DNA from 2 places in the Thermophilibacter sp. genome. Region 1 is predicted to be linked to the other one. Evidence: predicted binding sites of a transcription regulator. Region 1 holds the regulator's gene; the other holds the start of a gene.
The links. The regulator NrdR, encoded in region 1, represses ribonucleotide reductase genes. The targets are predictions, from matches to a motif close to AAACACNATATATNGTGTTT.
Positions count from the first base shown of each region.

Region 2: the regulator NrdR is predicted to act here: its motif matches at 1,696-1,715, upstream of ACWTSU_RS00805 (ribonucleoside-diphosphate reductase subunit alpha).

Region 1 is NZ_CBIFYV010000064.1:351-4,550, forward strand. It holds partial or broken gene ACWTSU_RS05340 (heparan-alpha-glucosaminide N-acetyltransferase domain-containing protein) at 1-34, opposite strand, end outside; gene lexA (transcriptional repressor LexA) at 31-678, opposite strand; gene ACWTSU_RS05350 (LysM peptidoglycan-binding domain-containing protein) at 872-1,309, shown strand; gene nrdR (transcriptional regulator NrdR) at 1,405-1,857, shown strand; gene dut (dUTP diphosphatase) at 1,850-2,296, shown strand; gene ACWTSU_RS05365 (NCS2 family permease) at 2,383-3,705, shown strand; gene ACWTSU_RS05370 (uracil-xanthine permease family protein) at 3,777-4,200, shown strand, end outside.
Region 2 is NZ_CBIFYV010000006.1:29,275-33,474, forward strand. It holds gene ACWTSU_RS00800 (DEAD/DEAH box helicase) at 1-1,551, opposite strand, end outside; gene ACWTSU_RS00805 (ribonucleoside-diphosphate reductase subunit alpha) at 1,789-4,200, shown strand, end outside.

The sequences.
Region 1 (4,200 bases):
CGCGGCCGCCCGAGGCGCGCTCTGCGCCGCTCACGAGATGGAGCGGATGAGCGCGGTGACGCGTCCGAGGATCACGGGGTCGCGCACGTAGATGGGCTCCATCGTGTCGTTCTCGGGCTGCAGACGCACGCGGTCGCGCTCGCGGTAGAACGTCTTGACCGTCGCCGAGTCGTCGATGAGGGCGACGACAATCTCGCCGTCATGGGCGTCGCGCTGCTCGCGGACGACGATGTAGTCGCCGTCGAAGATGCCGGCGTTGACCATGGACTCGCCGCGGACGCGCAGGACGAACGAGCTCGCGTCCCCGACGACCGAGGTGGGGAGCGCGAGCGTTTCCTCGACGTTCTGCTCGGCGAGGATGGGCGTGCCGGCGGCCACGCGGCCCACGAGCGGCAGGCGGATGGTGCCGGCGTCGACGTCCTGCGAGACGCTGGCGAGCGGCTCGCCCGCGTCCGGGGTCTTGTCGACAACCTCGATGGTGCGCGGCTTCTTGGAGTCGCGCTTGATGAGGCCGCGCTCCTCGAGGACCTTAAGGTGCATGTGAACGGTGGAGGGGGAGGCCAGGCCGACCGCGGCGCCGATCTCGCGCACCGAGGGCGGGTAGCCGTGCTCGTCGGAGTAGGCGCGGATGTAGTCGTAGATCGCGAGCTGGCGCTTGCTGAGCTTTCCCCTGGCCATGTGTGCCTCCTTCTCTCCTGGTCCCATGATACGACGTATCGAGGCGAAGCGCAAACACGTGTTCGAGATTTTTCTTGACACGAACAGACGTGCTGTCATACTTGGGTACAGACGTTCGGTCCCGCGCGCGGGGTTTCTGTCCGGCCCCTTCCGTATAACGGGTCGTGACACGCGCGATCGAAAGGGGAGCACGATGACACGCACCACAGCCGCCCTCACGGCCTTTGACGGAAACGCCGCTCTCGAGGTGGCGCCCCGGAGCACGCTCGTCCTGATAGAGGGCGGCCGAGGTGGGCACGAGGCGTCCGCGGCCGCGAGCAGTCGACTCTCGCCCCGCCAGGCGCTCGCGTTCGTCGCGGCGGGCGCCGTCGTCGTGCTCGCCCTCGTCGTCGGGTCCCTGCTCACGGAGGCGCGCGCGTCCGCCGGCTACGCCTCCGCGCTCTCCGGCGCTCCCGAGCGCGTCGTCACGGTGCGGCCCGGCGACTCCCTCTGGTCGCTCGCCGAGGCCTCTGACCCCGACGGCGTCCCCGTCTCCGAGGTGGTCTCCTGGGCCATGGAGCGCAACGGCCTCGTCTCGGCCGAGCTCACGGTCGGCCAGCGTCTCGTAATGCCCGTCGGGGCGGTCGGCTAGCCCTGCTCTTTCCAGTTCGTTTCCACATCGGCTTTCTCAGCGAGATTTGAACGTTTTGTGATACCTTCTCTAGTCGTTGGCCACGAGGAGGTTAGATGCGCTGTCCCAGATGCGGTTGCGACGAGTCCAAGGTCGTCGACTCCCGTCCCTCAGAGAGCAACGATGCCATCAGGCGCCGCCGCGAGTGCACCGGGTGCGGGTTCCGCTTCACGACCTACGAGCGCTGCGAGGAGATGCCGCTCATCGTGGTCAAGCGCGACGGCCACAAGGAGCCCTTCGACCGCCAGAAGCTCATGAGGGGCCTCGTGACCGCCACCGTGAAGCGCAACGTTCCCGTCTCGAAGCTCACGGCCCTCATCGACGATATCGAGGCCACCCTGCGCGACCAGGGCTCCTTCGAGGTCAGCTCGGCCGACCTCGGGAGCATAGTGCTCAGGCGCCTGCTCGACGTGGACAAGGTCGCCTACGTTCGCTTCGCGTCCGTCTACCGCGACTTCAAGGACATCGAGGAGTTCAGCGAGGAGCTGAGGAGCCTTTCCCATGACTGACGAGCGCATCACGCTGCCCATCAAGCGGCTCGACCCATCCGTGGAGCTGCCCACCTACGCCTACGAGGGCGACGCGGGTCTCGACCTGCGCGCCAACGAGGACGTGGAGCTCGCCCCGCACGAGCGCCGGCTCGTGAGCACCGGCCTGGCCGTCGCCATTCCCGAGGGGTACGCGGGCTTCGTGCAGCCCCGCAGCGGCCTGGCCCTGCGCGAGGGCCTCTCGATGGCCAACACCCCCGGGCTCGTTGACGCCCACTATCGCGGCGAGCTCAAGGTCTGCGCCGTCAACCTCGACGACGAGCGACCCATCCGCATCGAGCGCGGCGAGCGCATCGCCCAGCTCGTCATCCAGCGCGTCCCGCAGGTGACCCTCCAGGAGGTCAGCGAGCTCGACGAGACCGACCGTGGCACGGGCGGCTTCGGCTCGAGCGGCGTCTGACGCCCCGAACCCGGTCCTCCCGCCGCCCTCCGGCGGCGACGACATGCACGTTGTCCAACAAGCACGACAGAAAGGGATGGCTCTTAATGGACAAGTTCCTGCATCTTGAAGAGAGGGGGACGTCCACCGGTCAGGAGCTGCGCGCCGGCCTCACGACGTTTCTGGCGATGGCCTACATCGTCTTCCTCAACCCGCTGATCCTGAGCGAGGGCATGCCCGATGTCCCCAACTCGGCTCTTGTCACGGCCACGTGTGTCGGCGCCGCCGTCATGACCATTCTCATGGGCCTCATCTCCAACCGCCCGCTCGCCTGCGCCTCGGGCCTCGGCGTCAACTCCATGATCGCGACCGCCGCCGTCACCACGTGCGGCGGCGACTGGCACGCCGCGATGGGCGTCATCCTGCTCGAGGGCGTTGCCATCCTCATCCTGGTCCTCTGTGGCCTGCGTGAGGCCATCATGGATGCCATTCCCGTGACCCTGCGCCACGCGATCTCGGTGGGCCTCGGCCTGTTCATCGCCATGATCGGCCTCTCCAACGCCGGCATCATCGTTCAGAGCGGCTCGCTGATCGGCCTCGGTGAGCTCAACAACACCTTCGCCATCGGCGTGATCTCCATTGTCGCGACGGTGCTGTTCGAGGCCCTTCACGTCAAGGGCTCCATCCTCCTCGGCATCCTCGTCGCCGTGATCTGCAGCATCCCGCTCGGCGTGACCGCGATGCCGACGTCCATCGTCTCTCCGCTTGACTTCTCCACCTTTGGCGCGCCCTTCCAGAGCGACGCCAACGGCGTCATGGGCATCGCCAAGGTCGTCACCGACCCGGCCCTGCTCATCCTGGCCTTCTCGCTCATGATGTCCGACTTCTTCGACACCATGGGCACCGCGATGGCCGTCGCCAAGCAGGGCGAGTTCCTCACCGAGGACGGCAACGTCGAGAACATCAAGGAGATCCTGATCGTCGACTCCGCCGCCGCCGCGGTGGGCGGCCTCGTGGGCGCCTCCTCGATCACCACCTTCGTCGAGTCCACCTCCGGCGCGGCCGACGGTGGCCGCACGGGCCTCACCTCCATCACCACGGGCGTCCTGTTCCTGCTCGCCGCGTTCTTCTCGCCGATCATCAACTGTGTGCCCGGTGCCGCCACCTGCGGCGCGCTCGTCTACGTTGGCTACCTCATGATGGGCGACGTGTCGAGCATCAACTGGGGGGACATCCAGGAGGGCTTCCCGGCGTTCATGATCGTGGCGGGCATCTGCATGACGTACTCGATCTCCGCCGGCATCGGCTTCGGCTTCATCGCCTATGTCGTCTGCGCTATCTTCGGCCGCAAGCTCGACAAGATCAAGCCGCTCATGTGGGTCGCCACGCTCGCCTTCATCGTGTACTTCCTCTCGCCGCTCTTCTCGTAGGGGTTTGGCCTCATGGCCCGGTCGCAAGCGGCCGGGCCTTTTTCATACGTCTCGACTGAAGGGAGTGGTCCATGAGCGCACACGAGCGCGAGGTCATCGGTGTGGACGACCGCGTCTCCGTCGGACGCGCCATCCCGCTGGGAATCCAGCACATGATGAGCATGTTCGGCTCCACGGTGCTCGTACCGGTCCTCACCGGGCTCGACCCCAACGTGGCCATCATGTGCTCGGGCATCGGCACGATCTGCTACCTGCTCGTCACCGGCAACAAGATCCCGAGCTACCTCGGCAGCTCCTTCGCCTTCATCAGCCCCATCCTCGCGGTGGGCGCCACCAAGGGCCTCTCCGCCGCCATGTCGGGCGTCATCGTGGCCGGCCTGGTGTTCCTCGCGGTGGCTGGCATCATCCGCCTGGTGGGTACCGGCTGGCTCGACCGCCTGCTGCCGCCGGTGCTCGTGGCCTCCGTCATGGTGGTCATCGGCGTGGGTCTGGCCG
Region 2 (4,200 bases), on a different contig from region 1:
CTCGAGGAGGTGGCGCAGCAGGACGCGGAAGTCGTCGGCGCTCACGCGGTGGAAGTAGGTGAGCGTGAGCACGCGGCTCGCGAGCTGCGCGGGCGTGAGCTCGCCCTCGGAGGCGAGCGTGGCGAGCGTCTGGTGGCAGAGCAGGCTGTAGGGCAGACGGTCCAGGTTGGGCGGCTCGACCCAGCGCTCCTCGCGGTAGAGCTGCACGAGCGCGATGCCCTGCAGCAGCTTCCAGGGTATGGTCTCGGGCAGCAGGGTGCGCGGCTCCGGCTGCTCCTCGCGCATGACGAACCACATCTCGGGCGGGCGCTCGCGCCGGCCCGTGCGCCCCATGCGCTGCAGGAAGCTCGAGACGGTGAACGGTGCGTCTATCTGGAAGGCGCGCTCCAGGCGCCCGACGTCGATGCCCAGCTCGAGCGTCGAGGTCGCCACGATCGAGAGGTCGGAGGACTCGTCGCGCATCTGCTCCTCGGCGGCCTCGCGGATGGCGGCCGAGAGGTTGCCGTGGTGGATGAGGAAGCGGTCCGGCTCCCCGTTGAACTCGCAGTAGGCGCGCAGCGTGGTGCAGACCTCCTCGGCCTCCTCGCGCGAGTTCGAGAAGATCAGGCACTTGTGGCCCTTTGTATGTTCAAAGATGTATCCCAGTCCGGGGTCGGCGTTGGCGGGGGCAAGATCAGTGCCCGGCTCGAGGGGCGCCGGAGCTACCTCCGCGCGCAGTTCTGCAGGCGCGCTCTGTGCGCCGAAGCTGTTTGAGCACGGAGGTAGCTCCGGCGCCCCCGCCTCGACCGAGATCACGTCGGCCTCGATCGCTCCGCCGGCGGACGGCACGGCACCCTCGTCGGCCTGGGGGCCGCTCTGGTAGAAGTGCTCCATCGAGATGCGCCAGGTGCGGGGCGGCTCCTCGACGCGCGGGATCACGCAGTCGCGGCTGGTGCCGGTGGCGAGAAACGAGCCGACGGCCTCGGGATCGCCGATGGTCGCGGAGAGCCCCACGCGCCGCGGCTCCACGCCGGCGATGCGCGACAGACGCTCCACGAGGCAGAGGCACTGCCCGCCGCGGTCCTGGCGCAGCAGCGAGTGGATCTCGTCGATGACCACGTAGCGCAGGTCGCAGAAGAGCTTGGCCACGGCTGCGTGGCGCCGCATGAGCAGCGCCTCGAGCGACTCGGGCGTGATCTGCAGGATGCCCGAGGGGCGGCGCATGAGGCGCGCCTTGTGCGAGGCCGAGACGTCCCCGTGCCAGTGCCACACGCTCACGCCCGCCTCCTCGCAGAGGTCGGTCAGGCGGTAGAACTGGTCGTTGATGAGCGCCTTGGTGGGGCCGATGTAGAGCGCGCCCACCGAGGCGGGCGCGCTCTCCCAGAACTCGGTGAGGATGGGGAAGAAGGCCGCCTCGGTCTTGCCGGAGGCCGTGGACGAGCAGAGCAGCACGTGGGCGTCCGTGTCGAAGAGGGCCTCGCCGGCAGCGACCTGGATGCCGCGCAGGCTCTCCCACTCGTGGGAGTAGATGAAGTCCTGCACGAACGGCGCGTATCGGTCAAAGACGGACATGGCCCTCCTCGGAAAGGAACATCTGTTCCATCATAGCGCAACCACGGACGTGGCCCGCCGACAATCTCCGCCCGCCGGCGGCGCGGGCCTCAGCCGCACGTGGACCCTTCCCAATATGTCATGCGTCTGATAGCATATGTCCCACGACACAGCATGTTGTGTTCAAATCCAAACGCATCCACATCATGTGGACATCTCCGAGCACCGTCAGCCAGCCAACGAGCACGAGGACCGACCATGAGCACACCCACGCCCGCAACCATCACCAAGCGCGACGGCCGCACCGAGCCCTACGACGGAGCCAAGATCAAGGCCGCCATGCGCGCCGCCCTCGAGGAGGTGGGGTCTCCGGTCGACGCCGCCCTTCTCGATGCCCTTCTCGCCGACGTGGAGGCCGCGATGGCGGCGCGGGACGTCACGACCGTCGAGGGCATCCAGGACCTCGTGGAGCGCTCCCTCATGGAGCGGGGCTGCTTCGACGCCGCCAAGGCCTACATCCTCTATCGCCACCGCCGCTCCGAGCTGCGTGCGACCCGGGAGGCCCTCGCCGAGGGCGTGGGGGTCGAGGGCCTCGGTGCGTGCCTGGCGCGCATCGAGCGGGACTTCCCCGAGCCGGAGTACGCCCTCTCGCTGCTCGCGGCGCGCTGGCGCTCCTTCCTCAAGCGGGGCGCCGCGGCCGACGAGCGCCTCGACCTGCTGACGACGGCGGCCGTCGAGCTCACGAGCCAGGAGGCCCCGCGCTGGGAGCTCGTGGCAGGGCGCCTGCTGGCCTTCTCGTTCCACCGCTCCCTCGCGCGCGCCGAGCGCGAGCGCGGCCTCGCCACCCTCTACGACAAGCTGCGCCACCTCACCGACGAGGGCCTCTACGGCAGCTACATCCTCGAGGGCTACACCCGTGCCGAGATCGACGAGGCGGCGACCTTCATCGACGACCGCCGCGACGACCTGCTCACCTACGCGGGGCTCGACCTTCTCGTCAAGCGCTACGTGGTGTGCACGCACGACCACGTTCCGCTCGAGAGCCCGCAGGAGATGTTCCTCGGCATCGCGCTGCACCTCGCGCTGCGCGAGCGCGCGGACCGTCTCGGCTGGGTGCGCCGCTTCTACGACATGCTCTCGCGCCTCGAGGTCACGATGGCCACGCCCACCCTCTCCAACGCGCGCAAGCCCCACCACCAGCTCTCGAGCTGCTTCATCGACACCGTGCCCGACTCGCTCACGGGCATCTACCGCAGCGTGGACAACTTCGCGCAGGTCTCCAAGTTCGGCGGCGGCATGGGCATGTACCTCGGCAAGGTGCGCGCCACCGGAGGCTCGATCCGGGGCTTCTCGGGCGTGGCGGGCGGCGTGATCCGCTGGATCCGCGTCATCAACGACACCGCGGTAGCCGTCGACCAGCTCGGCATGCGCCAGGGCGCCGTGGCCGTCTACCTCGACGCCTGGCACCGCGACCTGCCCGAGTTCCTGCAGCTGCGCACCAACAACGGCGACGACCGCATGAAGGCCCACGACGTGTTCCCGGCCGTGTGCTACCCCGACCTCTTCTGGCGGATGGCCGAGCAGGACCTCGACCAGAACTGGCACCTCATGTGCCCGCACGACATCCTCACCGTGAAGGGCTACGCGCTGGAGGACTACTTCGGCGAGGAGTGGGAGCGCCGCTACCTCGACTGCGTGGCCGACCCGCGCATCGAGAAGCGCGTGGTCTCGGTCAAGGACGTGGTGCGCCTCGTGCTCAAGAGCGCGGTGGAGACGGGCACGCCCTTCGCCTTCATGCGCGACGCCGTGAACCGCGCCAACCCCAACCCGCACACGGGCGTGATCTACTGCTCGAACCTCTGCACCGAGATCGCGCAGAACACCAGCGAGATCGAGGAGGTCTCCCGCGAGGTGGAGACCCGCGACGGCGACACCGTGGTCGTCACCACCACGCGCCCGGGGGACTTCGTGGTCTGCAACCTCGCGAGCCTGTCGCTCGGGCGGCTGCCGGTCGAGGACGAGGAGGCGCTGCGCCCGCTCGTGCGCACCGTCGTGCGCGCCCTCGACAACGTGATCGACCTCAACTTCTACGCGCTGCCCTACGCGGAGCTCACCTGCAACCGCTACCGCGCGATCGGGCTGGGCGTCTCGGGCTACCACCACATGCTCGCCCGGCGCGGCATCACCTGGGAGAGCGAGGAGCACCTGCGCTTCGCCGACGAGGTGTTCGAGCGCGTGAACCGCCTCGCGATCGAGGCGTCGTGCGACCTGGCGGCCGAGCGCGGAAGCTACGCGCTCTTCGAGGGCTCGGACTGGCAGACCGGTGCCTACTTCGAGAAGCGCGGCTACGACGCCCCGGCGTGGCGGGAGCTCGCGGCGCGCGTGCGCGAGCGGGGGATGCGCAACGCCTACCTGCTCGCGGTGGCGCCCACGAGCTCGACCTCGATCATCGCGGGCACCACGGCCGGCGTGGACCCGGTGATGCGGCGCTTCTTCCTCGAGGAGAAGAAGGGCTCGATGCTGCCGCGCGTGGCGCCCGAGCTCTCGCCCGAGACCCTCTGGTACTACAAGCCGGCGCACGCGATCGACCAGACCTGGAGCGTGCGCGCCGCCGGCGTGCGCCAGCGCCACATCGACCAGGCCCAGTCGGTCAACCTCTACATCACCAAC